3 regions of the Streptomyces sp. NPDC097129 genome follow, and region 1 is predicted to be linked to each of the others. Evidence: riboswitches for the same ligand, from Rfam matches in the RefSeq annotation. Region 1 holds a riboswitch; each other region holds the start of a gene.
The links. Region 1 has a riboswitch for cobalamin ahead of nicT (Nickel transporter NicT). Riboswitches for the same ligand answer to the same signal wherever they lie in the genome.

Region 1 (10,258 bases):
GGTGCCGGGCGGCTCCGCGGAGGAGAAGGCATCAGGGGCCGGTGGCGGGCTGGCCGAGCTGGTCGCCCGGTTCGAGGCGGGTGGCGGCCGGGCTCAAGTGCTGCGCCCCGACCCGGAGTTCACCGACACCGCGCTCTTCGCCACGATGGGCCTGTACGCCCGCAACGGCGACACCCGGGCCGTCGAACGGACCGTACGGCAGAGCGGGCCTCCCGCGCGGACCGCCGGCGAGCTGCTGTGCTCGCTGCCCTACGACCCGGCCCAGGACCGGCGCAGCGCCGTACTCGCCCCGGAGTTCCTGCTCAAGAGCGGCGTCGGCTGCGCCTCGGAGGTGGTGCGCGCCCAGCGCGTCGCGCAGTACCCCGACGACGTGCCCGCGCTGCAGCCGACGTTCGCGCGGGTGCGCTGGGAGGACGGCGACCGGGACGCGAAGGCCCGTGACGAGGCCGTGCAGCGCTTCGACGCCTGGCTCGGCGGCGACGGCGGCCGCAAGATCCTCGGCGACTACGGCTTCCGCTCCGCCACCGCCCCGCACCGCCTGCTCGGCCCGGGCAAGGCCGCGCCCGGCATGCGGACCGACCCCGGCGCCCCGCGCGAGGCCGCCGAGCCGACCGCGATGAACGCGGCGCTGGAGCGCTACCGCAGCGCGGGCGGCCCCGGACAGGTGCTGTTCCTGCTCGACAGCTCCGGCTCCATGGCCGGGCTGTGGGAGGGGCCCAGCGGCGGGCCCGGCCTGCTCAAGCAGTCCCTGGGCGGCCTCGGTGACCGGGACGAGTACGGGGTGTGGGCGGTGTCCGGTCTCTCGGCCCCCACCCACACCGAGCTGCTGCCCTTCGGCACCCACCGGCGCGCCGACGGGGTGCGCGCGCTCGACCCGCGCGGTGGCGCGCGGGTGCGCGACGCCGAGGCCGACCCGCACGCGGCGCTGCTGGACGCCCTCGCGTTCATGCGGGGACGCGGCACCGACGACCAGCGGCCGCAGCTGATCGTCTACCTCACCGACGACGAGGACGACAACCGGCTGACCGGACGCAACCTCGACGCCGTCCTCCAGCGGGCGCGTACGGCGCGCGTACCGGTCGTCATGGTGTCGCTGGCCAACGGCGGCTGCGACGGCGGCCGGCCCGACGCGCGGATCTCCGCGGCGAGTTCGGGGCGCTGCCTGGATCCCGGGGACGACCTGGGGGCGGCGCTGCACGACGAGGTCGCGCGGACCGGGACGGGGGAGGAATGAGGCTCCGGGACGGGGTAGGAATGTGGCTCCGGGACGGGGTAGGAATGTGGCTCCGGGGCGGGCGAGGAATGAGGCTCCGGGGCGGGGGAGGAATCAGGCTCCGACGGATCGCCGCCGCCCTGACGCTGCTCGCCGTCGCGGCATGCACCGGCACCGGCGGCGACGGTGACGACGCGACGCCCGGCGCCTCGTCGTCGTCCCGCTGGATCGTCGTCGCCAGCGGGCGCGACGTCACCGGCAAGGGCGGCATCCGGCAGCAGCTGATCGACGCGTGGAACCGCACCCAGCCCGCCGACGGCTACCGGGCCCGGCTGGTGGAACTGCCCGGCTCCGCCGACGCACAGCGCAGCCAGCTGCTCGGCGCTCTGCAGTCGGGCAGCGCGTCGTACGACGTCGTCAACCTGGACGTGACCTGGGTCCCGGAGTTCGCCGCCGCCCGGCTGATCCAGCCGCTGCCGGACAGCGCGGTGGAGCACACGCCGGACCTCGTGCCGTCCGTGGACGCCACCTCCCGCTGGGACGGAGAGCGCTACGCCGTGCCGTTCAACAGCGACGTCGGGCTGCTGTACTACCGGCGCGACCATCTGGCGGCGGTCAGCGGGCGCAGCGACCTGGGCACCAGCGTCAGCTGGGACGAACTGCGGGAGCTGATCGAGGCGCTCAACCGCACCCGGCCGGCGGGGTACGAGGCCGGGTGGACCACGCAGCTCGACGGCTACGAGGGGCGGACCGTCAACGCGGTCGAGGCGTTCGCGTCGGCGTGGGGCGACGGCGCCCGGCTCACCGACGGGTCGGGGCGCTACCGCGGCGACGAGGAGCAACTCGCGGCCGGCATCGGCGAACTGCGCCGGCGCACCGGGACCGCGTACACGCTGCGGGACGCCTACGAGTCCGACGAGGCGCGCTCGCTCGACGACTTCGCGCGGGGGCGCACGACGTTCCTGCGGCACTGGCCGTACGTGTATCCGACGCTGTACGGCACCTTCAAGGACAACCTGGGGGTGACGCGGCTGCCGGGCAAGGCGGTGCTGGGCGGGCAGGACCTCGCCGTCACGTCGACGACGACGGGCGAGCGGGCGGCCCGCGCGTACGACCTGATCCGCTTCCTCACCGGGCCCGACAGCGAGCGCTGCCTGCTGCGGGCCGGGTTCGCGGCGACGCGGACGTCCGCGTACGAGGACGCCGCCCGGTGCACGCACGCGCCCGTGTACGCGGAGACGCCGTCGGTCTCCCCGACCGGCGAGAGCCCCGGCCGCACGCCACCGGACCGGCTCGGCGGCCTCAGCTACCACCGGCAGATCCTGCTGCCGGCCCTGCGGGAGGCCGTGCAGCGGCCGCGCACTCCCCTGTACGGGGCGGTGTCCCGGACGCTGATCACCACGCTGGGTCCGCTGTACGACGTGGGGCCCCGGGGTGTCGGCGCGCAGGCGCCGAGCGATCAGGAGCTGGCGGAGGCGTTGGACCGGGCGTTGAGGAGGGAGCTGCCTCATTGAGTCCGGCGGGCGCGGGGGTTTCTTCGCCGGGGTTTTCCGTGCGGGGTTTGTGCGCCGGGTTCCTATGGGTGGCCCGGCCACCGGGGCTGGACCGCGGTGGTGGGGTGGGGTGCCGCCTTCGCCGGGCAGGCGTTGGCCGCCGTGATCAGGGCGGCGACGGCGACGACGGCCGCGGCGACGCCCCGGGCGACGGGGGTCCTGCCGGGCGGGCGCGGGCGGGTGTGGGGGAGCGGGGCGGGGTGGTCGTGGCGTGCGGAGGGGCGGGCTTGCACGCCGTTCAAGGTAGGGGGTGGCGGAAGGAGGGGGCAAGTGCGGGTGCCTGCGGCGCTGGGTCGTCGTTTGTCTGCGGGTTCGTTGTGGCTGGTCGCGCTCACGCGGCGGAGCCGCATATCGACACAGCCCCGCGCCCCTTTGATGCCTGCGGCGGCCCGTTGCTGTCCGGTGGGTGGCTGGTGTCGCGCCTGCGGTGCGTTGTGGGTCGGGGCCGGGGTGGGGGGTGTCCGTCCTCGGTCCGGCCGCCCGTTTCCGACGACGGCGCCCTCCGCCGGTGCCGGACGCTGCGGGCGGACACCCCCCACCCCGGCCCCTTCCCGCCGCGCGCGGGTGCCGGTCGTCATCCGGCTTGGCCGCAGTCGTCGGTCCGTGGCCCGGCTAGACCTGGGCTCGGCCCTGTTTGCGGATGTCTGCGAGGCGTAGCGCGCCTAGTTGGACCGCTACCTGGGTCGCTTCCGAGGGGGTGTCGGAGAGGCCGCCGTTGGTGAGGGTGAAGGCGTCCGGGCCCTGGCGGACCGCCGCCACGTCGAGGGTGAGGACCGTCGGTTCCTCCGCGCCGTCGGCCGGTGGGGCCGTCACCGTGACGTGCAGGCCCTGCCTCGCGTCGCCGACCGGGGGCAGCGCGGTCGCGGAGATCTGGACGTCCTGGGCCACGCCCCGCCCTGTCGTCGCGGTGAAGTGTGCGCACGTCTGCGGCACCTTCGCGAGCCAGGCCAGGGTCCGGTCCACGGCGGCGGGGGGCTGGGCCGAGACCTGGTAGCGCAGTTGGGCGCCGGTGTCGGTGTTGTCGAGGCCGACGACCGCGCGGGGCGGGGAGCCGAGGAGCGTGTCGGAGTACAGGGCGTCGAGGAAGCGGGCGCAGTCGCCCGGTGCGCCCGTTGTCTTGAGCATGCTGTCCCGCCAGGTCGCGGCGCCTCGCGTGGGGGTCCACTCCGGGCCGAGGTCGGTGTCGGTGACCAGGACCGACTGGGCCTGCGCGGCGGTGAGCGCGGGTGTGGCGGTGGGGGAGGCGGGTGCCGTGCGGGCGGGGTGGGACGTGGTGGTGGGGGTGCCGGTGGGAGCCTCCTCCATGTCGAGGTAGCGGCCCGAGCAGGCGGTGGCGGTCAGGAGGGTGCCGGCGGCGAGCGTCAGGACGAGGGCGGTGGGGGCCGGGGGTCGGGGCATCGGGGCTCCTGGGCGGGGCGGGGTGCGTGGGTCCAGGTCAGCACCGTGATCGCCGGGCGACCAGCGCACAGGACCGTCCGGGCGACAAATGCGCTCGCGGGGGCGGGTGCGCGTCGGTACGGTCGTCGTATGCAGCGCGTACGGGTCCTGTCCACGACGACGCCGGAGAGTGTCCCGGCGCGCTGACAGCTGACCGAATGTCGCGAAAGCCCCGGGGCGGGTGCCCCGGGGCTTTCGGCGTGCTCGTCCCCTCACAGGAGGAGCCTGTCATGCGTGATCACCGCCGTCTCGGCCGCGAACTGGAGCTGTTCGGCACCGACCCGCTGATCGGGGCGGGTCTGCCGTACTGGCTGCCCGACGGGGCCGTCGTGCGGCACGCCCTGGAGAGTTACGTCCGGGACATGGAGCGCGCCGCCGGCTACCGGCACGTGTACTCGCCCGTGCTCGGCAAACGGGAGCTGTACGAGATCTCCGGGCACTGGGAGCTGTACCGGGACGACATGTTCCCGCCGATGCGGCTGGGGGCGGAGGAGGTCGTGCTGCGGCCCAGTCTGTGTCCGCATCATGCGCTCATCTTCCGGTCGCGGTCCCGGAGCTATCGGGAACTTCCGTACCGGGTGGCGGAGTTGGGCGGCATGTACCGGTCGGAGCTGTCCGGGGTGCTGGGGGGTCTCACCCGGGTGCGGGCCATTCAGCTGAACGACGCGCACGTCTTCTGCACCCTCGGTCAGGCCGTCGGCGAGGCCCGCGCCGCCCTGGAGCTGATCGCCCGCGCCCACGCCGACCTCGGCATCCGGGCCGCCCGGTACCGGCTGTCGCTGCCGGGGGAGGGCGGCAAGTACGTCGCCGACCCGGAGTTGTGGCGGCGGGCGACCGGCATGCTGCGGGAGGCGCTGGAGGGCGTCGTGTACGAGGAGGCCGCCGGGGAGGCCGCGTTCTACGGGCCGAAGATCGATGTGCAGGTGGCCGACGCGGCGGGGCGGGAGTCGACCCTGTCGACCGTGCAGATCGACCTCCATCAGCCGGAGCGGTTCGGCCTGTCGTACGTCGGCGCGGATGGGGGCCGGCACCGGCCGGTGATGGTGCACCGCAGTGTCATCGGCAGTGTCGAGCGGGTGGTCGCGCACCTGCTCGAACAGCACGGCGGCGCCTTTCCCGCCTGGCTGGCGCCCGTGCAGCTGGTCGTGCTGCCGGTGTCGGCGGAGCAGGAGGAGCGGGCCTGGGAGGTGGTGGAGCGGGCGCGGGCTGCCGGGGTGCGGGCCGAGGTCGAGGCGCAGGGGACTCTGGGGGCGCGGATCCGGCAGGCGCGGCTGGTGCCGTACCAGGCGGTGATCGGTGCCCGGGAGGACGCGGCCGGGGAGGTGTCGCTGCGGCTGCGGGACGGGCGGCGGGCGGGGCAGGTGCCCGTTGCGGAGCTGGTGCGGCGGGTGGCCGGGGTGGTCGCGGCGCGCGCTAAGGATCTGTGGGGCTGAGCGGCCGGGGCGCTTATCGTCGGGGGACGACGGAAGGAGCTCCTGGTGGCCAGTCATCCCATTCCCGTGATCATCGACTGCGATACCGGTGTCGACGACGCCCTCGCCCTGCTGTTCGCCGTACGCCATCCCGGTCTGGACCTGCGCGCGGTGACGTGTGTCGCCGGGAACACGGACGTGGACGGGGTCGTGCGCAACACGCTGACCGTGCTGGAGCAGGCGGGGGCGCCGCAGATCCCGGTGGGGCGGGGCGCCGAGCGGCCGTTGATCGAGCCGGTGCGGTCGGCCCGGCATGTGCACGGCCACGACGGCATGGGCGACCTGGGGCTGCCCGCGCCCGGCCGCCGGCCCGCCGACGTCGACGCGGTGACGCTGCTGCGCCGGGAGATCCTCGCCAGTGAGCGGCCGGTGACCCTGATCCCGACGGCGCCGCTGACGAACATCGCGCTGCTGCTGCGCACCCATCCGGAGGTCACCCGCAACATCGAGCGGATCGTCTTCATGGGCGGCGCGGTCGCCACCGGCAACGCCACGCCGGTCGCGGAGTTCAACGTCTGGCACGACCCGGAGGCCGCGGCGATCCTGCTGACCGCGGGGGTGCCGATCACCATGTACGGCCTGGACGTGTTCATGCGGGTCGTGGTGCCGGGCGGCGATGTGCACCGGATGCGGGCGAGCAGTGACCCCGGGACCCGGCTGGCCGGTGAGCTGCTGGCCCACCGGCCGACCACGCAGGGCGGCGAGCCCGAGGGCGAGGAGGCGGGCGGTCTCGGGGACGCGGGCGCGGTGTGCGCGGTCGCCGACCCGGCCGGGATCACGACGCGGCTGCTGCCGGTGGAGGTGTCGCTGGCCCCGGGCCCGGGCCGCGGTCAGACGGTCGTCGACCGGCGTCCGCGGCCCGGCGAGTCCGAGATCCACGAGGGCGCCCGCGAACATCCCTTGGTGGACGTGGCGTTGGAGGTCGACGTCGACCGCTACGTCAAGCTGTACCTGGAGACCGTCGCACGCTAGTCCGCCGCGGTGGGCGACCAGCGTTCCTCCACTTTGGCCAGCCTCCAGTACGTGAGCGCCGCCGCCCACACCAGGACGAACAGACCGACGATGAGGTAGCCGACGCTGTCGAGGTCGATCCCGGCGATCCAGCCGGTGACGCCGTCGTGCAGGCCGAACTTGTCGTGCAGCACGCCGACCAGCTCGATGGTGCCGATCACGAAGGCGACGGCGATGGACAGGCCGGTGATGGCGAGGTTGTAGAACACCTTGCGGACCGGGTTGGAGAACGCCCACTGGTAGGCGAAGTTCATGAACGTGCCGTCGAGGGTGTCGAACAGGCTCATCCCGGCGGCGAACAGCAGGGGCAGGCACAGCACCGCGTACCAGGGCAGCCCGGCGGCCGCGCCGGAGCCCGCCATCACCATCAGCGTGACCTCGGTGGCCGTGTCGAAGCCGAGGCCGAAGAGGAAGCCGAGCGGGTACATCTGGCCGGGGCGGGAGACCGACTTGGTGAGGCGGCCCAGGATGCGGTTCATGAACCCCCGCGCGTCCAGGTGCGCCTCGAGTTCCTGTTCGTCGTACGTCCCCGCGCGCATCTCCCGGAACACCTTCAGGATGCCCACGAGGGCGACCAGGTTGAGCGCGGCGATGAGGTACAGGAACGTGCCGGAGATCGTCGTGCCGAGGAAGCCGAGCACCTGGTGGGTGGCCGAGCCCTCGTTCATCACCTTCCCGGCGAGGGAGGTGCCGCCCGCGATCAGCAGGGCGAGCAGGACGACCACGCTGGAGTGGCCGAGCGCGAACCAGAAGCCCACGGACACCGGGCGTTTGCCGTCGGCCATCAGCTTGCGGGTGGTGTTGTCGATGGCGGCGATGTGGTCGGCGTCGAAGGCGTGCCGTACGCCCAGGGTGTAGGCGGTGACGCCGAGGCCGATGCCGAAGGCCTTCGTACCGACCTCGTAGTGGCCGGGTACGACGAGGAGGAAGAGGATTCCGAAGGCGACGACGTGCAGGGCGGCGATGACGGCCATCAGCCCGGCGGTCTTGACGGTGTCCTCCCGCCGCCACTTGAAGCCGGTCTTCGCGGTCGTCGGGGCAGGGTCGGGCAAGGTCATCCGGTCACGCTCCAGCACCTCGTGGATCACTTCGTGAGCTGCCGTGGCCGGTCTCCTGGCTTGGGGGTACCTCCCTTGGGGGAGGGGTGGTGCGTCCGCCGTCCCTGCCTTCCCGGTCGTAGGACCAGTGGCCCGGCGTGAGCCGGACGGGACGAGAACTCCCCGCATCACAGTGGCGAGGGCCGCGCCGGTTTCCCACCGGCTTCCCGAACACCACGGCCCGCCCACGGTAGGGGGGCCGAGGGTCTTCTGCATAGCTGCACAGGTGAGCAGGTATCGAAGATCACAACGGCGCGGGTCACAATGCACGCATGCACCTCGTGCCCCCCGACCGCGCCGATCGCCGCACCATCGACGGCCACCGCGTCTGTGACGCCATCGCCGCCATCGGCGACGCCGCCCACGTGCGTGCCTGGGCCGACCGCTTCTCCCTGCTCGCCGACCCCAACCGGCTCGCCCTTCTGCTCGCCCTGCACCGCACCGGCCCGCTCGCGGTGTCCGACCTGGCGATCGCGACCGGCATGAACGACCCGGCCGTGTCGCAGGCCCTGCGGCTGCTGCGGGCGGCCGGCACGGTGGCGGGCGAGAAGCAGGGCCGGGTGGTCCGCTACCGGGTGGTCGACGCGGACGTACAGACCCTGCTCGCGCAGTGCACCGCCGACGGGCCCTGACCCGCGCGCGCACGGGCACGTTCCCTTTCCGGGGGAAGTGGACAGTCATCTCACTGTCGTGCCCGCACCGGCGAAAGGAGACCGCGTGCCCGATCTCTCCTCCCGCGACCCCGACTGGTGGCGGCAGGCCGTCGTCTACCAGGTCTACCCCCGCAGCTTCGCCGACGCCGACGGCGACGGGCTCGGCGACCTGCGCGGGATCACCGGCCGTCTGACCCACCTCGCCGCGCTCGGCGCCGACGCGCTGTGGCTGAGCCCGTTCTACCCCTCCGAGCTCGCCGACGGCGGCTACGACGTCGCCGACCACCGCGCCGTCGACCCGCGCCTGGGCACCCTGGACGACTTCGGCGCGCTCGTCGCCGAGGCGCACCGGCTCGGCCTGAAGGTCGTCGTCGACATCGTCCCCAACCACACCTCGCACCGGCACGCCTGGTTCCAGGAGGCCCTGCGCGCCGGGCCCGGCTCGCGCGCCCGCGAGCGGTACGTCTTCCGCGACGGCCGCGGCGTCCACGGCGAACTGCCGCCCTCCGACTGGCAGTCGGTGTTCGGCGGCAGCGCCTGGGAGCGGGTGCCGGACGGGCAGTGGTACCTGCACCTGTTCGCCCGCGAGCAGCCCGACCTGAACTGGGCCGACGACGAGGTCCGAGCCGACCTGCGCACCACCCTGCGCTTCTGGGCCGACCGCGGCGTCGACGGCTTCCGCGTGGACGTCGCGCACGCCCTGGCCAAGGACCTCAGCGAGCCGCTGCGCGACCTCGGCGCGCCCGAACTGAGCGACGAGGCGGCCCTGGCGGTGCTGCCCGCGGGCAGTCATCCCTTCTACGACCGCGACGAGGTGCACGAGATCTACCGGGACTGGCGCCGCCTGCTCGACGCCTACTCCCCGCCCCGCGCGGCCATCGCCGAGGCGTGGGTGCCGGGAGAGCGCCGCGCGCTGTACGCCCGGCCGGACGAGCTGGGGCAGGCGTTCAACTTCGAGTACCTCCAGGCCCCGTGGGACGCGGACGCGCTGCGCGAGGTCATCACCACCTCGCTGGCGGGCGCGCGCGCCGTCGGCGCTTCGGCGACCTGGGTGCTGTCCAACCACGACGTCGTGCGGCACGCGTCCCGGCTGATGCTGCCGCCGGGCGCCGACGACAACGCCTGGCTGCTGTCCGGCGGCCGCGCGCCCCGGATCGACCCGGCGGCCGGTCTGCGCCGGGCCCGCGCGGCGACGCTGCTGATGCTGGCGCTGCCCGGCTCGGCGTACCTCTACCAGGGCGAGGAGCTGGGGCTGCCCGAGGTCGCCGAGCTGCCGGCCGAGGTGCTCCAGGACCCGATCTGGGAGCAGACGGGCCATGCCCGCAAGGGCCGCGACGGCTGCCGGGTGCCGCTGCCGTGGACGGTGAGCGGTCCGTCGTACGGCTTCGGGGCGGGTGGCGCCTGGCTGCCGCAGCCGCCGTCCTTCGCGTCGTACGCCGTGCAGGCGCAGGACGGCGTGGACGGCTCGACGCTGGAGCTGTACCGGGCCGCGCTGAAGCTGCGCCGCAAGCTGGCGCAGGACGAGGAGCTGCGGTGGGCCGAGGACGTCCCGGCCGGGGTGCTCGCCTTCGCCCGGTCGGAGGGCTGGCGGTGCGTCGCCAACTTGTCGGAGCGTGCGGTGCCGCTGCCGCACGGCGAGGTCCTGCTCGCCAGCACGCCGCTGGAGGACGGCCGGATCGGTCCGGACACCACGGTCTGGCTGGGTTAGGGCCGAACGACAGGTCTAGCGGACCGTCGGGGACGGGTCGCCGGGCAGGGGGACCGGGACGGACGTCGCGTTCGGCGGCGGGGTGAGGACCACCTGGGGCTGGCCGGCGGGCGG
Region 2 (10,258 bases), on a different contig from region 1:
TGGGCCTGCACTAGAGGCCGGGGCGGTGGCGGGCGGGCAGTGGTGCGCAGACCCTGGGAAAGGGGCACCAGGCTCTGTTAGATTGGTCTAAACCACATTGCCCGATTCCGGGCACCGGGCCCCCGGCGGGTCACCCAGTGCCTCCCCCGGTCCCGGCCCCCCGGTCCCTCCCCGAGTCCCCTCTTCGAAACGGCAGGCCAGCGTGGAAGTTGTCATCGTCCCGGACGCCGAGGCGGGCGGCGAGCTCATCGCCGAGGCCCTGGCGCAGCTGCTGCGGCGCAAGCCCGACGCCCTGCTCGGCGTCGCCACGGGCTCGACCCCGCTGCCCATCTACCGGGCGCTGGAGACGAAGGTGCGCTCCGGCGCCGCGGACACCGCCCGGGCCCGGGTCGCCCAGCTCGACGAGTACGTGGGGCTGCCCGCCGAACACCCCGAGTCCTACCGCTCGGTGCTGCGACGCGAGGTGCTGGAGCCGCTCGGCATCGGCATGGAGCGGTTCCTGGGTCCGGACGGCACCGCCGAGGACGTGCAGGCGGCGTGCGAGGCGTACGACAGGGCGCTGGCCGGGGCCGGCGGGGTGGACCTCCAGCTCCTCGGGATCGGCACCGACGGGCACATCGGGTTCAACGAGCCGTGCTCCTCGCTGGCCTCCCGTACGCGGATCAAGACGCTGACCGAGCAGACCCGGGTGGACAACGCGCGCTTCTTCGACGGCGACATCGACCAGGTGCCGCACCACGTCATCACGCAGGGCATCGGCACCATCCTGGAGGCCCGTCACCTGGTCCTGCTGGCCACGGGCGAGGGCAAGGCGGACGCGGTGGCCGCGACCGTCGAGGGCCCGGTCGCGGCCGTCTGCCCGGCCTCCGCGTTGCAGCTGCACCCGCACGCGACGGTGGTCGTGGACGACGCCGCCGCGTCCAAGCTGAAGCTGGCGGACTACTTCCGGCACACGTACGCGAACAAGCCGGAGTGGCAGGGCATCTGACCGGACCGGACGCGGGCCGGGCGCGGGCCGGCTCGGGGGCCGGGGCCGGCTCGGGGCCAGGTGCATGAGCCGCCTCGCTGGACTAGACCAGCAGGGGCCCCGACGGTATACAGAGGAGATCACGGAGCGTGCGGGGCCGCCCACCGAGGTCACCGCGCACCAAGCCGTGCCACGATGTGAGCCCGCGGCCGATGGCGTGTCGGCCGCTTCGGCACCCGGAGCCGGGAAGGCAGAGCATGAGCACCGACGTCAGCAGTGCGGAGAACGACAGTGGCGCCACCGTCCGTACCGCGCGCGTGCCCAAGTACTACCGCCTGAAGAAGCACCTGCTCGACATGACCGAGACCATGCCGCCCGGCACCCCGGTCCCGCCGGAGCGGACGCTCGCGGCGGAGTTCGACACCTCGCGCACGACCGTCCGCCAGGCGCTGCAGGAGCTGGTGGTCGAGGGCCGGCTGGAGCGCATCCAGGGCAAGGGCACGTTCGTCGCCAAGCCGAAGGTGTCGCAGGCGCTGCAGCTGACGTCGTACACCGAGGACATGCGCGCCCAGGGCCTGGAGCCCACCTCGCAGCTGCTCGACGTCGGCTACATCACCGCCGACGACCGGCTCGCCGACCTGCTCGACATCACCGCCGGCGGCCGGGTCCTGCGCATCGAGCGGCTGCGCATGGCCAACGGCGAGCCGATGGCCATAGAGACCACCCACCTCTCGGCCAAGCGCTTCCCGGCGCTGCGCCGCTCCCTGGTGAAGTACACGTCCCTGTACACCGCGCTCGCCGAGGTCTACGACATCCACCTCGCCGAGGCCGAGGAGACCATCGAGACCTCGCTGGCCACCCCGCGCGAGGCCGGCCTGCTCGGCACCGACGTCGGCCTGCCGATGCTGATGCTCTCCCGGCACTCCTTCGACCGGCAGGGCGAGCCGGTGGAGTGGGTGCGGTCGGTGTACCGGGGGGACCGCTACAAGTTCGTGGCCCGTCTGAAGCGCCCGTAGGACGGCCCGTCACACCCCGCCGGGTCGCGGTCGGATAACGGTCCAGGCCGTCAACGCCCGTTATGCGGACGAGGGGTTCCGTTCCTGCTGCACCTGACCTAGATTTCCTGCGCATTGCACAGGTGATCAGTGAGGGGACGGAACCGCGCGATGTCGAATGCGCCAGATGTGTCCAGACCGGCGACGGTGACGCCCGTGCGCGTCGTCATCGCCCTCTGCCTTGTCGCGCCCTTCGTGGCGATGCTGTGGGTCGGGAGTTACGCCAAGGTGGATCCGGCGTTCATCGGGATCCCGTTCTTCTACTGGTACCAGATGCTGTGGGTGATCATCTCCACGGCGCTGACGGTGCTCGCCTACCAGCTGTGGCGCCGTGACCAGCGCGCCCGTGTCTCCCAGAAGGGCGGTGCGGACAAGTGAAGGACGGCGTGAACGGCGTCGCGCTCGGCGTCTTCATCTTCTTCTTCCTGCTCGTCACCGTGCTGGGCTTCCTGGCCGCGCGCTGGCGCAAGGCCGAGAACGAGCACAGCCTCGACGAATGGGGCCTGGGCGGACGGTCGTTCGGCACCTGGATCACCTGGTTCCTGCTCGGCGGCGACCTGTACACGGCGTACACGTTCGTCGCCGTGCCGGCGGCGATCTACGCGGCGGGGGCGTCCGGCTTCTTCGCGGTGCCGTACACGATCCTCGTCTACCCGCTGATCTTCACGTTCCTGCCCCGGCTGTGGTCGGTGTCGCACAAGCACGGGTACGTGACGACCTCGGACTTCGTGCGCGGCCGCTTCGGCTCCAAGGGGCTGTCGCTGGCGGTGGCGCTGACCGGCATCCTCGCGACGATGCCGTACATCGCGCTCCAGCTCGTCGGCATCCAGGCCGTGCTGGACGTGATGGGCGTCGGCGGTGGCGAGAACACGAACTGGTTCGTCAAGGACCTGCCGCTGCTGATCGCGTTCGGCGTGCTGGCGGCGTACACCTACTCCTCCGGTCTGCGGGCGCCCGCGCTGATCGCGTTCGTGAAGGACGCGCTGATCTACATCGTCATCGCGGTGGCGATCATCTACATCCCCATCAAGCTGGGCGGGTTCGACGACATCTTCGCCAAGGCGGGCCACGCGTTCAGCCAGGTCAACCCGGCCACCGGCAAGCCGCGCGGTGCCCTCGCCCCGGGGGAGGCCGGCCAGTGGACGTACGCGACGCTGGCGCTCGGCTCCGCGCTGGCGCTGTTCATGTACCCGCACTCGATCACCGCGACGCTGTCGTCCAGAAGCCGTGAGGTGATCCGGCGCAACACCACGATCCTGCCGCTGTACTCCCTGATGCTGGGCCTGCTCGCGCTGCTCGGGTTCATGGCGATCGCGGCCGGCGTCAAGGTGCAGAACGGCCAGCTGGCCATTCCGCAGCTGTTCGAGGACATGTTCCCGGACTGGTTCGCGGGCATCGCGTTCGCGGCGATCGGCATCGGCGCGCTGGTCCCGGCGGCGATCATGTCGATCGCGGCGGCGAACCTGTTCACGCGCAACATCTACAAGGACTTCATCAAGCAGGACGCCACGCCGAAGCAGGAGGCCCAGGTCTCCAAGATCGTGTCCCTGCTGGTGAAGGTGGGCGCGCTGGTCTTCGTCCTCACCATGGACAAGACGGTCGCCATCAACTTCCAGCTGCTGGGCGGCATCTGGATCCTGCAGACCTTCCCCTCCCTGGTCGGCGGTCTGTTCACGCGCTGGTTCCACCGCTGGGCGCTGCTGGCGGGCTGGGCGGTCGGCATGGCCTACGGCACGCTGGCCGCGTACGGGGTGGCCTCGCCGACGCAGAAGCACTTCGGCGGCTCCGCGAAGGAGATCCCCGGCATCGGCGAGATCGGCTACATCGGCCTGACGGCGTTCGTGCTGAACGTCGCGGTGACCGTGGTCCTCACGCTCGTTCTGAAGGCCGTGAAGGCCCCCGAGGGCGTCGACGAGACCAGCCCGGAGGACTACACGGCGGACGCCGGCGACCCGGGCGTCCAGACCGAACTCCCCCCGGCCACGGCGGGCGCGGGCCACTGACGCACGCCGGTCACTGAAGCGCGCCCCGAAGGGGCGCGGGGAACTGCGCGAGCAACCACGGGGCAACCCGCAGCGGGCCGCCGGAGGCAGATGCCACGGCGGCCCGCTGTCGTAGGGACTCCCTTCGCGGACGACCGGCCGGGGGTGACCCGCGCCCGCCGTAGGAGGACGACGCCCTCACCGGCACCGGCCGCAGGCGCACGGTGTCGGCGAGGCGCTCGTGCGGGCCTGCGTCGAGCGGGCCCGGGCCGTCGGCGGCTGCGGGCGGATCGTCCTGTCGACCCAGCGGACCATGCGCACCGCGCACCGCATCTACGCACGCCTGGGCTTCGTCCGTACGCCCGAACGGGACTGGAATCCCCTCCCGGAGCTCGACGACATCACCCTGCTCACCTACGAGCTGACGCTGTGAAGCCGACGGGACACAACATCTGGGGGTGAGACGACAGCCCGGCACTAGATGTATGCTCATGCTCGCTGTCGCCGCAGGGGAATCCGGTGCGAATCCGGAACTGTCCCGCAACGGTGTACTTGCGTGCTTCGCGCACGCCGGTTCAGTCCGAGGACCTGCCCACAGCGCACCCGGCCACCCGGCCGGCGTGCTCCGACGTCCGGGCCTCGCGGAATGGGCCGGTGGACGCGACGCCGCGTGCGCTCGTGTGCTGCCCCCTGCCCTCGCCGAGGCCCAAGTGCCGAGCGAGGGAGAGCCCCACGTGACCATCGCGCCAGCCGATCCGGCCTCAGCCACCGAGCCGGAGCAGGACGGTCCCGGTGCCGCGCTGCTGCGCACCCTGACCGAGCTGACCGCCGACCTCCCCGACACCGACCCCGGCCGGGTCGCCGCCGCCGCGCTGCGCGGCCGGTCGGCGCACGCCGACGAGGCGGAGCTGCGGGAGCTGGCCACGGAGGCCGCCGCCGGACTCATCTCCGAGGACCCCGCCTACTCGAAGCTCGCCGCCCGCCTGCTCACGCTCGCCATCCGCGCGGAGGCCGCCTCGCAGGGCGTCACGTCGTTCACCGGGTCGGTCGCCGTCGGCCACCGCGAGGGTCTCGTCGCCGACCGCACCGCCGCGTTCGTGACGCTGCACGCGGACCGCCTCGACGCCCTCGTCGACACCACCGCCGACGACCGGTTCGGCTACTTCGGCCTGCGCACGCTCCACAGCCGTTACCTGCTGCGGCACCCGATCACCCGCAAGGTGATCGAGACGCCCCAGCACTTCCTGCTGCGCGTGGCCGCCGGACTCGCCGAGGACGACACCCGCCGCTCCGTCGACGAGGTCGCGGCGCTCTACGGGCTGATGAGCCGCCTCGACTACCTGCCCTCCTCCCCCACCCTGTTCAACTCCGGCACCCGGCATCCCCAGATGTCGTCCTGCTACCTCCTCGACTCCCCGCTGGACGAGCTGGACTCCCTCTACGACCGCTACCACCAGGTCGCCCGGCTCTCCAAGCACGCCGGCGGCATCGGCCTGTCGTACTCCCGTATCCGCGGCCGCGGTTCGCTGATCCGCGGTACGAACGGGCACTCCAACGGCATCGTGCCGTTCCTGAAGACGCTGGACGCCTCGGTCGCCGCGGTGAACCAGGGCGGCCGGCGCAAGGGCGCGGCCGCGGTGTACCTGGAGACCTGGCACTCCGACATCGAGGAGTTCCTGGAGCTGCGGGACAACACCGGTGAGGACGCCCGCCGTACGCACAACCTGAACCTCGCGCACTGGATCCCGGACGAGTTCATGCGCCGGGTGGGCGCCGACGCGCAGTGGTCGCTGTTCTCGCCGTCGGACGTGCCGGAGCTGGTGGACCTGTGGGGCGAGGAGTTCGACGCCGCGTACCGCAAGGCGGAGGACGCGGGCCTGGCGAAGAAGACGCTGCCGGCCCGTGAGCTGTACGGCCGCATGATGCGCACCCTCGCGCAGACCGGCAACGGCTGGATGACCTTCAAGGACGCCGCCAACCGCACCGCCAACCAGACCGCGCTGCCCGGTCACGTCGTGCACTCCTCCAACCTGTGCACGGAGATCCTGGAGGTGACGGACGACAGCGAGACGGCGGTATGCAACCTCGGCTCGGTCAACCTCGGCGCCTTCGTGGACGGCGACGACATCGACTGGGAGCGGCTGGACGCCACCGTCCGCACCGCCGTCACCTTCCTCGACCGCGTCGTCGACATCAACTTCTACCCGACCGAGCAGGCGGGCCGTTCCAACGCCAAGTGGCGTCCGGTGGGCCTGGGCGCGATGGGCCTGCAGGACGTCTTCTTCAAGCTGCGGCTGCCGTTCGACTCCCCCGAGGCCAAGGCGCTCTCCACGCGGATCGCCGAGCGCATCATGCTCGCCGCGTACGAGGCGTCCGCCGACCTCGCCGAGCGCAACGGTCCGCTGCCGGCCTGGGAGAAGACCCGCACCGCGCGGGGTGTGCTGCACCCCGACCACTACGACGTGCAGCTGACCTGGCCGGAGCGCTGGGCGGCGCTGCGGGCCCGGATCGCCGGGACCGGCATGCGCAACAGCCTGCTGCTGGCCATCGCGCCGACCGCCACCATCGCCTCCATCGCGGGCGTGTACGAGTGCGTCGAGCCGCAGGTGTCGAACCTGTTCAAGCGCGAGACGCTGTCCGGCGAGTTCCTCCAGGTGAACACCTACCTGGTCGCCGAGCTGAAGAAGCTGGGGGTGTGGGACGCCCGCACCCGTGAGGCGCTGCGCGAGTCGAGCGGCTCGGTGCAGGACTTCGCCTGGATCCCCGAGGACGTCCGGCGGCTGTACCGCACGGCGTGGGAGATCCCGCAGCGCGGTCTGATCGACATGGCGGCGGCACGGACCCCGTTCCTCGACCAGGCCCAGTCCCTCAACCTCTTCCTGGAGACGCCGACGATCGGCAAGCTCTCCTCGATGTACGCCTACGCCTGGAAGTCCGGGCTGAAGACGACGTACTACCTGCGTTCGCGCCCCGCGACGCGCATCGCCCGCGCCGCCCAGGCGCAGGCCACCGTCCCCGTCCCCGTCCAGCAGGCGGCCCCCGAAGACGCCGTCGCCTGCTCCCTGGAAAACCCCGAGTCCTGCGAGGCCTGCCAGTAATGAGTACCCGTAACACCAACCTCCTCGACCCGGGCTTCGAACTGACCCTGCGCCCCATGCGCTACCCCGACTTCTACGAGCGCTACCGGGACGCGATCAAGAACACCTGGACCGTGGAGGAGGTCGACCTCCACTCGGACGTCGCCGACCTCGCGAAGCTGACGCCGAAGGAGCAGCACCTCATCGGCCGGCTGGTGGCGTTCTTCGCGACGGGTGACTCGATCGTCGCGAACAACCTGGTGCTGACGCTGTACAAGCACATCAACTCCCCCGAGGCGCGTCTGTACCTGTCGCGGCAGCTCTTCGAGGAGGCCGTGCACGTCCAGTTCTATCTGACGCTGCTGGACACCTATCTGCCCGACCCGGACGACCGCGCGGCCGCCTTCGACGCGGTGGAGAACATCCCGTCCATCCGGGAGAAGGCCGGCTTCTGCTTCAAGTGGATCAACGAGGTCGAGAAGCTGGAGCGCCTGGAGTCCAGGGCGGACCGGCGCCGCTTCCTGCTCAACCTCATCTGCTTCGCCGCGTGCATCGAGGGCCTGTTCTTCTACGGCGCCTTCGCCTACGTCTACTGGTTCCGCAGCCGGGGCCTGCTGCACGGTCTGGCCACCGGCACCAACTGGGTGTTCCGCGACGAGACGATGCACATGTCGTTCGCCTTCGACGTGGTCGACACCGTCCGCAAGGAGGAGCCGGACCTCTTCGACGAGGAGCTCGGGCAGCAGGTCACCGACATGCTGAGGGAAGCCGTGGAGGCCGAGCTGCAGTTCGCGCGCGACCTGTGCGGGGACGGCCTGCCGGGCATGAACACCGACTCGATGCGGCAGTACCTGGAGTGCGTCGCCGACCAGCGTCTCACCCGCCTCGGCTTCGCCCCGGTGTACGGCTCGCAGAACCCCTTCTCCTTCATGGAGTTGCAGGGCGTTCAGGAGCTGACCAACTTCTTCGAGCGGCGCCCGTCGGCGTACCAGGTCGCGGTGGAGGGCACCGTCGACCTGGACGAGGACTTCTGAGCCGCGGCTACTTCAGGGTCACAAAGTCTCCGGGCGACACGGCGAGCATGGTGGCCGACGTGCCGGGGTAGTACCAGCGCCAGTCGCCGGCCGCGGAGGCGGTGACGGTGGTGCTGAGCCGGCCGGTGCTGCCCGTCGTCACGGTCCTGACCGTGGTGTAGCGGGTGGTGCCGGCCTTGCGGAACTGGAGCTGGACCTGCTGCCCGGCGTAGCCCTGGTACTTCAGGCTCTCCCAGTTCGCCCGGCTGAGCGTGCCGGTGACGGTCAGCCTGCCGCCCTTGCGCACAGGCTCGGGCGCGGCGTCGGCCGTGAGCGTCGTGGCCCGCTTGACGGAGTAGCGGGCGATGTTCTGGGAGATCCAGTAGTCGCCGTCGTTGGCGTTGACGGTGGCATTGACCTGCCAGAGGCCGGCGACGCGGTTGGTGTCGATGTCGTCGCCGGCCGGCATCCAGGAGGGGGTGGCCTTCATGGTGGCCGTGCACACCGAGGTGGTCGCCGACTTCTTCGCGCAGGTCGTGCCGTACCACTCGATGAAGCCGTAGGCGTTCGACACGTTCATCGTGCTGACGCGGCTGACGCCCTTCACCCCGGAGTTGTCCCGGACGGTGAGGACGACCGGGAACGTGATCTCCTTCGCGGTCCCGACGCCCACGGGGTGACCGCCGTTGACGACGGCCCCCACCACCCGGATGTCTCCCCGCCCCTCGGCGTGGGCGCCGGTCGCGGTGAGCAGCACGAGGGCCGCGGCGCCGCTCGCCGTGGCCCAGGCCGCTCTTCGCCGGATGCCGTTGCTCATGTTTCCCTCCCCTGCGCTCGATCACCGTGATCGACTGCGTGAGCGGGAGGTTACACGCGGGGTCGGACAGTGCGGTGTGCCTGGAGGCGCGGGGTGGTCCGGCGGGGGGTCTGCCCGCGGGGAGCGGGGCTCGCGGCCTCCTTGATCTGCCGGTCCATGCGGCGGTCGCGCAGGACGCCGAGCGCGGACGGCAGGATCAGCAGGACCAGGATCCCGAGGGTGAAGAGCATTCCGATCAGGCCTTCGATCTGGTTTCCGTTCATGGACACCACTCTCGCGCGGGACGCTCCTTACGGTGAGTGGCAGCACTGCCGCAGACCCTCGAATTACTGCCACCGGTGAGGCACACTGGCGGCATGCTGAAGAACGTGGCCGCGGTCCTGCTCGACGGAGCGCACCCCTTCGAACTCGGCGTCGTGTGCGAGATCTTCGGGCTCGACCGCAGCGACGACGGACTGCCCGTGTACGACTTCGCGGTCGTCTCCGCCGAGGGCCCGACGCTGGGCACGCACGTCGGCGGGCTGACCATGTCCACGCCGTACGGCCTAGACCGGCTGGAGGAGGCCGATCTGATCGCCGTCCCGGCCGGCGACGACTTCACGCACCGCATCTATCCGCCGGCGCTGCTGGACGCCCTGGTCCGGGCGGTGGAGCGCGGGTCGCGGGTGCTGAGCGTGTGTTCCGGCGTGTTCGTGCTGGGCGCCGCCGGACTGCTGCACGGGCGGCGCTGCACGGTGCACTGGCACCACGCCGAGGAGCTGCGCCGGCAGTACCCGCGGGCGGTCGTCGAACCGGACGTGCTCTACGTCGACGAGGACCCGGTGATCACCTCGGCCGGCACCGCCGCCGGCATCGACGCCTGTCTGCACCTGGTGCGCAAGGAGCAGGGGCCGGAGGTGGCCAACAAGATCGCCCGGCGCATGGTCGTGCCGCCGCACCGGGACGGCGGGCAGGCGCAGTACATCGAGCGCCCGCTGCCCGCGAACTCCTGCGACACGGTCGGCGAGGTGCTGGCGTGGATGGAGCAGCACCTCGATCAGGAGGTGACCGTCGAACAGCTCGCCGCGCGGGCCCACATGGCGCCGCGGACCTTCGCCCGGCGCTTCCAGCAGGAGACCGGCACGACGCCGTACCGGTGGATCCTGCGCCAGCGGGTGCTGCTGGCGCAGCGGCTGCTGGAGGCGACGGACGAGACGATGGACGCGATCGCCTGGCGTACCGGGTTCGGTACGGCGGCGGCGCTGCGGCACCAGTTCACGCGGGCGCTGGGGACCACCCCGAACGCCTACCGCCGTGCCTTCCGCGGCCCGCAGGCCGCCTGAACGCTCAGCGCGGCACCGCCCGTAC
Region 3 (10,258 bases), on a different contig from region 1:
AGGAGGTGTCCGGCGCGGGCACGAACCGGCGGCCCGCGGCGGCGGCCACCTCCCGCAGGAAGGCGCGGCGGAAGCCGTCCGACTCCAGCGAGCCGTGCCAGTGGGTGCCCCAGGTCTGGCCGACGCGGCAGCCGTCGAGGAAGGGGTCGCCGCCCTCGACCGTAGCCACCCCGTGGTGGATCTCGTACCCGTCGACCCGCTCGCCGAGGGCCTCCCCGGCCGGCCGGGTCAGGGTCTTCTCGCGGGCGAACCGCACGCGCACGGGCAGGACGCCGAGCCCGTCGACCGCGCCGGCGCGCGACTCGACGTCGTCCTCGATGTGCTCGCCGAGGACCTGGAAACCGCCGCAGATGCCGAGGACGGGGCGGCCTTCGGCGGCCCTGCGCTTCAGGGCGCCGGCAAGTCCGCGCTCCCGCAGCCACTGAAGAGCGCGTACGGTCCCGCGCGTGCCCGGCACCACCACGAGATCCGCGTCGGCCAGCTCCTCCGGCCGGTCCACGAACCGCACCACGACGCCCGGTTCGGCGGCCAGCGCGTCCACGTCGGTGAAGTTGGACATCAGCGGGATCGCGCAGACGGCGACCCGCAGCACGTCCTCGCCGACGGGCGGGGAGACGGCCGACTCGCGGACGGTGCCGCGCAGGGACACCCGCAGGCCGTCCTCCTCGTCGATGCCGAGCCCGTGCCGGAACGGCAGCACGCCGTAGGTGTGGCGTCCGGTGAGGCCGTGCAGCATGTCCAGGCCAGGCTCCAGCAGCGAGACGTCACCGCGGAACTTGTTCACCAGGAACCCGGCGACCAGCTCCTGGTCCTCCGGCGAGAGCAGGGCGAGCGTGCCGAAGAAGGACGCGAAGACGCCCCCGCGGTCGATGTCGCCGACGACGAGCACGGGCAGCCGCGCACCCCGCGCGATGCCCATGTTCACGATGTCGGTCCGGCGCAGATTGATCTCCGCCGGTGAGCCCGCCCCCTCGCAGATCACCGCGTCATACGTGCCCCGCAACTCGGCCAGGCACTCCAGGACCGTGCCGAGCAGCTTCTGCTGCCGCCCGCCGTGGTAGCCGCGCGCGCTCAGCTCGCCCACCGGCTTGCCCAGCAGCACCACCTGGCTGCTCTGCTCGCCACCGGGCTTGAGCAGCACCGGGTTCATCAGCGCGGTCGGCTCGGTCCGGCACGCCTGGGCCTGCATGGCCTGCGCCCGCCCGATCTCGGCGCCCTCGCGGGTGACGAAGGAGTTGAGGGACATGTTCTGCGCCTTGAAGGGCGCCACCTTCACGCCCTGCCGCACCAGCCACCGGCAGATCCCGGCGGTCACGACGCTCTTGCCCGCGTCGGAGGTGGTGCCGGCGACGAGGAGACCACCGTTCATCGTTCACGCCCCTTCCCGATGAGGCGTGCGCCCGCGCACACGCCGAGCGCAAGCCAGCTCACGCGCCGGGACAGCCGTACCGCCCGGGCGATGTCCTGGGTCCCGACGGCGCGTCCCTGCGCGTTCAGCACCGGCCGGTGCTCGACGCGCCCGCCGTAGGAGAGGGTGCCGCCCAGCCGCACGCCGAGCGCGCCCGCGAAGGAGGCCTCCACGGGGCCCGCGTTGGGGCTCGGGTGCTTCGCCGCGTCCGCCCGCCAGGCCCGTACGGCGCCGCGCCGGTCCGGGCCGGTGAGCGCGGCGAGGACGGCGGTCAGCCGGGCGCCCGGCCAGCCGGCCACGTCGTCGAGGCGGGCGGCGGCCCAGCCGAAGCGCCGCAGCCGCGGCGACTTGTGACCGACCATCGCGTCCAGGGTGTTGACGGCCCGGAACCCGAGCAGCCCCGGCACCGAGCCGACGGCGCCCCACACCAGCGCGCCCACGACGGCGTCGGAGGTGTTCTCGGCGACCGACTCGACCACGGCCCGGGCGATCCCGTCGGCGTCCAGCGCCTGCGGGTCCCGGCCGCACAGATGGGGCAGCCGGGCCCGCGCCGCCTCCACGTCCCCGGCTTCCAGCGCGCGCCCGATCGCGCGGGCCTCACGCGCGAGGGAGGTACCGCCGACCACGGACCAGGTGGCGGCGGCGGTCAGCGCGATCGAGGCGGCGGGGGAGCGGCGCACGGAGCGGGCGGCGACGGCCCCGAGGGCGGCGGCGCCACCGGCGCAGACGGCGGTGTGCAGGGCGCCCCAGCCGCGGTGGTCGCGCCACAGGGCGCGCTCGACGGCGCCCGCGGCCCGTCCGAACACGGCGACCGGGTGCCCGCGGCGCGGATCACCGAGGAGGAGGTCGCCGAGGAGGCCGGCGGCGGCGCCGTACGCGAAGACGCGTTCGGCTCGCATCGGGCTCAGCCGGCCGTGGGGTCGGGCTGGGCGTCGCTGATGGGCGTGGTCCTCAACCGGCAGCCGCGCATGGCGTCTTGTCCTCACTCAGGGTGTCCGCGCCCTGGTTCGAAGGAGATCGGCGGTGAGAGTTCCTGGCTCCCGGGGTTGCTCACCCCGGTGACAGTGGCGGGACCGCGCCGGACTTCCACCGGCTTCCTCTCCTGCACGCCGCAAACTTGGCTCCGGCAGTCCACCACGGCTGTTCGGGGACCGTCAACTTGCCCTTGACCTGGGGCGGAGGAGTGTGGGCAGGCCCACACAGGGGTGACCTGCCCGGTCACACGGCGGCGACGTGCCCGGTCACACGGCGGCGACCTGCCCGGTGACACGGCGGCGACGTGCCCGGTCGCACGGCGGCGACGTGCCCGGTCGCACGGCAAAACGCGGGGTGCCGGTGTGGCACCCCGCGTCCTTGTGGTGTGGCCGGTCAGGCGACGATCAGGCTGATGCCGTACGCCACCGCCGCCGCGCACGCCGCGAAGCAGGCGTACGCGCCGGTGAGCGTGAGGGCGGCCGAGCCGCCCTGGGCCTGGACCCGCTCGCGGCGGGACAGGCCCATGATGCCGAGGGTGAACAGGGTCACCAGGCCCACGGTGACCCCGAGGCTGACACCGAAGACGGAACCGAGGGCCGCCCAGTCGATCTTCATGCTGCTTCTCTTCCTTCGTACCCGGTGGCGGCGGTCAGGCGGCCGGGGCCGGGGCCGGGTTCGCGGTGGCCGGCTGCTCGGGGGAGGGGATGGTGGTCATCAGGTCGTCCGTGCCGGCCGGGCCGGCCGCCGGGGGCGGGGTCACGGCGGCGATCGCGGTGGTGACCACGCCGGCCGGCTCCTCCTCCACGGCGTTGACGTTCGTGTGGTCGACCACCTCGCGGCGGGAGAGCTTCCAGATGCCGAAGCTGGAGGCCACCAGGAAGACGGCGACCAGCGCGGTGCCCCAGGCGCCGAAGCCGGTGACGTACTCGGCGAGCGCGCCGACCAGCGCGGCGGCCGGCAGGGTCAGCACCCAGGCGACGAGCATCCGGGTCGCGGTCGACCAGCGCACCACACCGCCCTTGCGGCCCACGCCCGCGCCCATCACGGAGCCGGAGACGACGTGCGTGGTGGACAGCGAGAAGCCGAGGTGGGAGGAGGCGAGGATGGCGGTGGCCGCGCTGGTCTGGGCGGCGAAGCCCTGCTGCGGCTGCATGTCCGTCAGGCCCTTGCCCATGGTGCGGATGATGCGCCAGCCGCCGATGTAGGTGCCGAGCGCGATGGCCAGGCCGGCGGAGAGGATCACCCAGGTGGGCGGGTCGGAGTCGGGCGCGATGGCGCCGCCGGCGACCAGGGCCAGGGTGATGATGCCCATCGTCTTCTGCGCGTCGTTGGTGCCGTGGGCGAGCGAGACCAGGCCCGCGGAGGCGATCTGGCCGGCCCGGTAGCCCTTCGCGGCGGCCTTGCCGTCGGCCTTCTTGCCGAGCGTGTACGACAGGCGGGTCGCGACCATCGCCGCGACGCCGGCCACGACGGGGGCGGCGACCGCGGGCAGCAGCACCTTGGTGACGAGCACGTCGCCGTGGACGGCGCCGAAGCCGGCCGAGGCGACGGTGGCGCCGATCAGACCGCCCATGAGGGCGTGCGAGGAGCTGGAGGGCAGGCCCACGAGCCAGGTCAGCAGGTTCCAGAGGATCGCGCCGACCAGGGCGGCGAAGATGACCTCGGGACGGATGCCGCTCTCGTCGACGAGACCCTTGGAGATCGTGTTGGCGACCTCCACGGAGAGGAAGGCGCCCACGAGGTTGAGGGCGGCGGACATGGCCACGGCGATCTTGGGCCGCAGCGCGCCGGTCGAGATGGTGGTGGCCATCGCGTTGGCGGTGTCGTGGAAACCGTTCGTGAAATCGAACGCGAGAGCAGTGACCACCACAATCGCGAGGATCAGCGAGAAGCTTTCCATTTACCCAGGCATTCGTTCGAAGTCATTGGCGGGTCGAACGTAGGTAACCCGGGTGAACGGAAGGTGAACTGAGCCGGGCGTCCCGATGTCGGAAAGAGGGGGCCGCTGCTCCGTTCCACCGCCCCGGCCCGGGCGGCACACGGCCCGCGTGCCCGGCGCGGGCCGTCGCGGCCGCTCGCGGGCCCGGGGAAGAGATTTCGGTCACCCCGGGCTGGCAGGATCGCGGCATGACGGAGCAGTGGCGGGAGCGGCAGGACGGACGGACGGGCGGCGAGGGGGAGGCGGCCGGTGAGCGTCAGGCTCCCGATCGGGAGGCGGCCGATCGGGAGGCGGGCGAGCGGGAGGCGGGCGAGGGGGACGCGGGCGAGCGGGAGGCCCGGGCCTGGGCGGATCTGGTCGCCGCGGCGCGCCGGACCGTCGCCGACGGGCTGGTCGTCGGCACCTCCGGGAACGTCTCGGTGCGCGTCGGCGACCTGGTGCTGGTCACTCCGTCGGGCGTGCCCTACGACCGGCTGCGGCCGCGGGACCTGACGGCGGTCGGCCTCGACGGCCGCCAGGTGCGCGGCACGCTGGTGCCGACGAGCGAGCTGCCGATGCACCTCGCCGTCTACCGCACCACGGACGCCCGGGCCGTGGTGCACACGCACGCCGTCCACGCCACGGCGGTCTCCACGCTCGTGCCGGAACTCCCCCTCGTCCACTACATGGCAGCGGCCCTCGGCGGCCCCGTCCGGGTCGCCCCCTACGCGGCATACGGCACGAGGGAACTGGCCGAGAACATGCTGCGGGCCCTGGCCGGCCGCACGGGCTGCCTCCTGCGGAACCACGGCACGATCACCTACGGCGCCACCCTCGACCAGGCCTACGACCGCACCGCCCAGCTGGAGTGGATGTGCCGCCTGTGGCTCACGGCGGCCTCCGTCCCGGGCCTCGCCCCCAGCCTGCTGAGCGAGGAGCAGCTGACGGAGGTGGGGGAGCGGCTGCGGGGCTACGGGCAGCGGGAGTGACGGCGGCCGCGTGAGGCCGGCCGCCGGGGGCCTTCCCCCGCGTGACGCCCGGCTCGGTTCCCCGGATGTCGCCCCCCTCGGTTCCCCGGATGTGCTTCCGGTGGCTTGGGACGGACACCGCCGGGAAACTGAATGTCGTGCGCACTGTCAAAGCGACGGCCGCTGCCGTCACCGCCGTGATGGGTGCCGGGGCCGCGGCCGTGGTCGCCGGCCGACTGGCCAGCGACGCCGCGCTCAAGGCGCCCCCGGGCCGGCCGCTGCCGACCGAGCCCCGGCTCACCGTCCACGCCACGGCCGCCGGCCGGATCGCGCTCACCCGCGACCTGGCCGCCCTGCGCCCCGGCACGTACGGCCTCGCCGGCGACGGCAGCCATGCGGTCGTCGGCCAGGTCCTGGACTCCGCCGAGCACACCGCGGACACCGTCGTACGGCGCCTGGAACGCGTCACCCACGGGACGCTGGAACCAGGCGACAAGGTGTGGCTCACCGCCAACCTCCACGTCGGCGACCCCCGGGCCGCCATCGGCCTGGAACACGCCGACGTCGACGTGCCCGGGGAACTCGGCTCCCTGCCCGCCTGGTTCGTGCCCGCCGCCCGGGACACGTGGGTGATCGCCGTGCACGGTCTCGGCACGACCCGCGAGCTCCCCCTGAACGTCATGGGCATGCTGAACCGGCTGCGCCTGCCCGTGCTCGCCCTCGCCTACCGCGGCGACCTGGGCGCCCCCCGCCCCCCGGACGGCCTGAACCACCTCGGCGAGACCGAGTGGCGCGACGTGGACGCCGCGATCCGCTACGCCGTGCGCTATGGCGCCCGCCGGGTCGTCCTGTACGGCTGGTCCACCGGCGCCACGATGGCGCTGCGCGCGGCCGAACTCTCGGGCATGCGGGAGCACGTCTCCGGGCTCGTGCTGGACTCCCCGGTGCTCAGCTGGCCGACCACACTGCGCGCCCTCGCCCTGGCCCGGCGCACACCGGGCGCGCTGCTGCCGCTCGCGGTGCGCGCCGCGCAGGGCCGCACCGGACTGCAGGACGGCCCCGCCGACGGCACCATCACCGCGGACGCCGACGGCCTGTCGGTGCCGACGCTGATCGTCCACGGCCCCGGCGACACGGTGGCCCCCTGGCGCTTCTCCCGCCGCTTCGCCGAACGCCGCCCCGACCTGGTCGCCCTGCACACGGTCGCCCACGCTCCCCACGGAGCGATGTGGAACGCCGACCCCGAGTCCTACGAGGAAGCACTCCGCCGCTTCATGACCCCACTGATGTGACCCCGCCGCGTGGCGATGAGACGCCCGACGGGGGCACGGCGCTATCCGGCGCCGACACGGCCGCCACCGGGGCCCCGCCCCCGGCACGGAAGCCCGTGCCCGGCCCGCCGCCGGTCACGGTTCCCCTGCCGAGCGGCTCGCCGCCTCACGCCGGCCAACGGCAGCCATGCGCCGGGACGGGCGCCCGCGCGGGCGAGCCGCCGCGCCTTGCAGCACCGGTCGGGGCGGATCGTCGACTGACGCCGGCGTGGCCCCCTGCCGGGCGGCTTGCCGACTCACGCCGGCGAACGGCTGCCATGCGCGGGGACGGGCGCCCGCGCGGGCGAGCCCGCTGCGCCTTGCAGCGCCGGTCGGGCGGATCGCCGGTGGGCGCCCGTCCCGTGGCAGAGCACGCCGCCTTGCGACCGGCGGAGCCGCCGCAGGCCCGGGATCTCCCGACGGCCTGTCGCCGCTCGGCGAGGTGGCGTGGCCCCCAGGCGAGTGGTGCTCCGCCGCCTCGGCCACCCGTCGCCGTCGGAGCAGTGCCCGTGTCGCCGCTGTCCGGCCGCCGGGGGATGCGCGGTCGGGACCTGGCCCCGGGCTCGCGGCGACGTGCCTGGGTGTCGGCCTCGCCTCGCGGAGTGGCGGTCCCGCGCGCAGACGCCCCGTGGTGTCACTCGCGCCGCGGTGGTCGCCGCGGCGGGGCCTGCGCAGGCGGTCTCGCGTGGCGACGCCGACACCGCCGTCCACCGGTTTCCGAGCCGTGCCGCCGCTGTCCGGCCGCCGACGGGCGCGCGGGCGGGCCCGGGCGCCCGGGGCCTGCGGGTGACGTGCGGGGGCGTTGGTGTCGCCGCGCGGAGCTGTGGCCGACGCGACGGGGCCCGGCGTGCACGTGCAGGCGGTTCGCGCCGTCGCAGTGGCCCCGGGGCGGTGGGGCTTATTCCGTTTCTGGGGTCCGTTCAAGGGCGTACGAGTGGCCTGATCACGCCTGGTCCGGCCGTCCTGAGCAGGCCCGCCACCCACCGCCGAAGCCCGCCGTGGCATTCCGTTTGGGTTTTCGGACCGTCAACCGGAAGACTGCACCTGTGACGTCCCGTATCCCGCGCGACTCCAGGCTTCGACTCGTCCGACCCCGACCCCTGGCCGCCGCCCCCAGAGCCGTGAACCAGAGGCGCCCGCGCCGGCGGGCGCCCCGCCCGCCCGAGGGCACCCCGGCGCCCGCGGAGCTGGCCGGAATGGCTCGTTCCGGGCTGGCCGCCGCCGCCCGCGTCGCCCGCTGGGCCGACGCCGCGCTCGGCCCCGGCCGGGCCGGTGCCACCGCCGACGGCAAGGCCACCCTCTCCGACACGACCGCGGAAGGCGCCGCGCGCGAGCTGGGCCTGACCGTGGATCAGGTCCGCGCCGACTGGGACATCGCCCGCCTCGCCGGTCTCGTCGAGGTGCACGGCGACAGCGCCCGCCCCGGCTGGCGGCTGCGCGCCTGGGACCGCGACGACAGCGCCGTCCTGCGGGGCTGGGTCGCCCTGTTCGACGCCTGGTCGCTCGCCCACCCCGAACCCGGGGACCAGGAGCCCGCGGCCGTCGCCGAGGTCGTCTCGGCCATGCCCCAGCTCCTCTCCTTCCTCCAGCTCTCCGCCGGCCCCGTCCCCGTGGAACAGCTCCTCGACCTGCTCCGCCAGCGGGTCACCGAACTGCGCACCGAGCGCTGCGAGGTCCCCTACGCGTCGGAGGTGCCGCGCATCGGCGCGTCCGCCGTCCCCGGGGATGCCGCCGCGCCCGGCGCCGACGCCGCCGTACCGGTCGACGAGGCCGAGCTGGCGCCGCTGCTGGACTGGGCGCTGCGCGCCCTCGCCTCGGTCGGCGCCCTCACCTACGGCGACGGGCACGCCACGCTCACCCCCCTCGGCAGCTGGGCGGTCTGGGTCAAGCTGGAGCAGATCTGCGTCGCGGCGCAGAGCCCCGCCGGCAACATCGAGCAGTCCGCCGAGGACATGCTGCGCGGCTGCGCCCAGCTGCGCCCGAACGCCGCCCGCGCCGAGTACCGCGCCTGGCTCGCCGCCCGTCCCGTCGGCAACGCCGTCACCGAGCTGCTCGCCGCCGCCCGCGGCGACGACGCCCTGCTGCGCGGCCTGGCCTTCGAGGCGCTGCGCGTCGTCGGCGCCCCGGCCGAGCCCGACGTCCGGGCCGTCGTCGAGGAGCCGACGCTGCGGCCGTACGCCCTGCTGTGGCTGGCCGAGCACGACGGGGTGGACCCCGAGGACGCCCACGAGGTGCTCACCCGCGAGGAGGCCACCTGGCTGTGGGTCGACACCGCCGCCGCCGTCGCCGACCACGGCGAGGCCCCGATGCTGGTCCGGCACCTGGAGTCGGCCCTGCAGCCCACCGTGCCGGCCCTGCTCGACGAGGTCCGCGCCGTCGGCCACCCGCGTACCGTGCAGGTCCTGGTCGCCCTGGCCGCCGCCCACCCGGACCCGGCCCTGGCCAAGGCCGTGCGCCGCGCTGCCTTCCAGGTGCACACCGGGGGCAGCTGACCGCACCGGGGGCGCACGACCCGCACCGGGGGGCGCACGCCCGCAGCGGACGTACGCCCCCCACCGCGGGCCCCCGCCGCGGGTCGCCCCCCGCCACCGTGGGTCGCCCTCACACCGCGGGCCGCCCCCACCGCAGGCCGGAAAAGCAGTTGCACGGGGCCGTTAGACTGGTCCCATGGCCATTCTCCTCGCGCATTAGACGGCGGGACCGTCCTTCACACCGTCCACCGTCAATCCCCACCGCCCAGGAGTCTGACCCCGTGATCTCCGCCTCCGGTATCGAGCTGCGCGCCGGCGCCCGCATCCTCCTCGAGAACGCCACCTTCCGCGTCACCAAGGGCGACCGCATCGGCCTCGTCGGCCGCAACGGCGCCGGCAAGACGACGCTCACCAAGGTCCTCGCCGGCGAGGGGCAGCCCGCCGCCGGCAACGTCGCCCGTTCCGGCGAGGTCGGCTACCTCCCTCAGGACCCGCGCACCGGCGACCTCGACGTCCTCGCCCGCGACCGCATCCTGTCCGCGCGCGGCCTCGACGTGCTGATCCGCAAGATGCGCGACAACGAGCAGCGCATCGCCAACGGCTCGGGCGCCACCCGCGACAAGGCCCTCAGGCAGTACGAGCGCCAGGAGACGGAGTTCCTCACCAAGGGCGGTTACGCCGCCGAGGCCGAGGCCGCCACCATCGCCGCCGCGCTGAACCTGCCCGACCGGGTGCTCGGCCAGCCGCTGCACACCCTCTCCGGCGGTCAGCGCCGCCGTATCGAGCTGGCCCGGATCCTGTTCTCCGACGCGGACACCCTCCTCCTCGACGAGCCCACGAACCACCTCGACGCGGACTCGATCATCTGGCTGCGGGACTACCTGAAGACCTACCGCGGCGGCTTCATCGTCATCAGCCACGACGTCGACCTCGTCGAGACGGTCGTGAACAAGGTGTTCTACCTGGACGCCAACCGCTCCACGATCGACGTCTACAACATGGGCTGGAAGCTCTACCAGCAGCAGCGCGAGGCCGACGAGAAGCGCCGCAAGCGCGAGCGGGCCAACGCCGAGAAGAAGGCCGCCGCGCTCAACGCGCAGGCCGACAAGATGCGCGCCAAGGCGACGAAGACGGTCGCCGCGCAGAACATGGCCCGCCGCGCCGAGCGGCTGCTGTCCGGGCTGGAAGGCGTGCGCGCGCAGGACAAG

Region 2: linked by a shared signal. The riboswitch ahead of AC0B9F_RS15150 (ribonucleoside-diphosphate reductase subunit alpha) and the one ahead of nicT (Nickel transporter NicT) in region 1 are both predicted to bind cobalamin.
Region 3: linked by a shared signal. The riboswitch ahead of AC0B9F_RS35310 (cobalamin biosynthesis protein) and the one ahead of nicT (Nickel transporter NicT) in region 1 are both predicted to bind cobalamin.

Annotation. Positions count from the first base shown of each region.
Region 1 covers NZ_JBVOQE010000011.1:96,909-107,166, reverse strand. The annotation lists gene AC0B9F_RS28545 (substrate-binding domain-containing protein) at 1-1,234, shown strand, start outside; gene AC0B9F_RS28540 (extracellular solute-binding protein) at 1,303-2,727, shown strand; gene AC0B9F_RS28535 (hypothetical protein) at 2,790-2,999, opposite strand; gene AC0B9F_RS28530 (hypothetical protein) at 3,379-4,164, opposite strand; gene thrS (threonine--tRNA ligase) at 4,434-5,636, shown strand; gene AC0B9F_RS28520 (nucleoside hydrolase) at 5,682-6,647, shown strand; gene nicT (Nickel transporter NicT) at 6,644-7,744, opposite strand; cobalamin riboswitch at 7,773-7,977, opposite strand; gene AC0B9F_RS28510 (ArsR/SmtB family transcription factor) at 8,056-8,415, shown strand; gene AC0B9F_RS28505 (glycoside hydrolase family 13 protein) at 8,453-10,144, shown strand; gene AC0B9F_RS28500 (DUF4142 domain-containing protein) at 10,160-10,258, opposite strand, start outside.
Region 2 covers NZ_JBVOQE010000004.1:288,753-299,010, reverse strand. The annotation lists gene AC0B9F_RS15180 (SDR family oxidoreductase) at 1-14, shown strand, start outside; gene nagB (glucosamine-6-phosphate deaminase) at 203-988, shown strand; gene AC0B9F_RS15170 (GntR family transcriptional regulator) at 1,225-1,983, shown strand; gene AC0B9F_RS15165 (DUF3311 domain-containing protein) at 2,134-2,400, shown strand; gene mctP (monocarboxylate uptake permease MctP) at 2,397-4,025, shown strand; partial or broken gene AC0B9F_RS15155 (GNAT family N-acetyltransferase) at 4,219-4,437, shown strand; cobalamin riboswitch at 4,490-4,614, shown strand; gene AC0B9F_RS15150 (ribonucleoside-diphosphate reductase subunit alpha) at 4,739-7,102, shown strand; gene AC0B9F_RS15145 (ribonucleotide-diphosphate reductase subunit beta) at 7,102-8,115, shown strand; gene AC0B9F_RS15140 (hypothetical protein) at 8,123-8,911, opposite strand; gene AC0B9F_RS15135 (hypothetical protein) at 8,962-9,174, opposite strand; gene AC0B9F_RS15130 (GlxA family transcriptional regulator) at 9,268-10,233, shown strand; gene AC0B9F_RS15125 (bifunctional albaflavenone monooxygenase/terpene synthase) at 10,238-10,258, opposite strand, start outside.
Region 3 covers NZ_JBVOQE010000019.1:47,718-57,975, reverse strand. The annotation lists gene AC0B9F_RS35315 (cobyric acid synthase) at 1-1,369, opposite strand, end outside; gene AC0B9F_RS35310 (cobalamin biosynthesis protein) at 1,366-2,307, opposite strand; cobalamin riboswitch at 2,414-2,579, opposite strand; gene AC0B9F_RS35305 (hypothetical protein) at 2,777-2,998, opposite strand; gene AC0B9F_RS35300 (inorganic phosphate transporter) at 3,033-4,283, opposite strand; gene AC0B9F_RS35295 (class II aldolase/adducin family protein) at 4,511-5,290, shown strand; gene AC0B9F_RS35290 (alpha/beta hydrolase) at 5,428-6,561, shown strand; gene AC0B9F_RS35285 (hypothetical protein) at 7,626-9,071, shown strand; gene AC0B9F_RS35280 (ABC-F family ATP-binding cassette domain-containing protein) at 9,332-10,258, shown strand, end outside.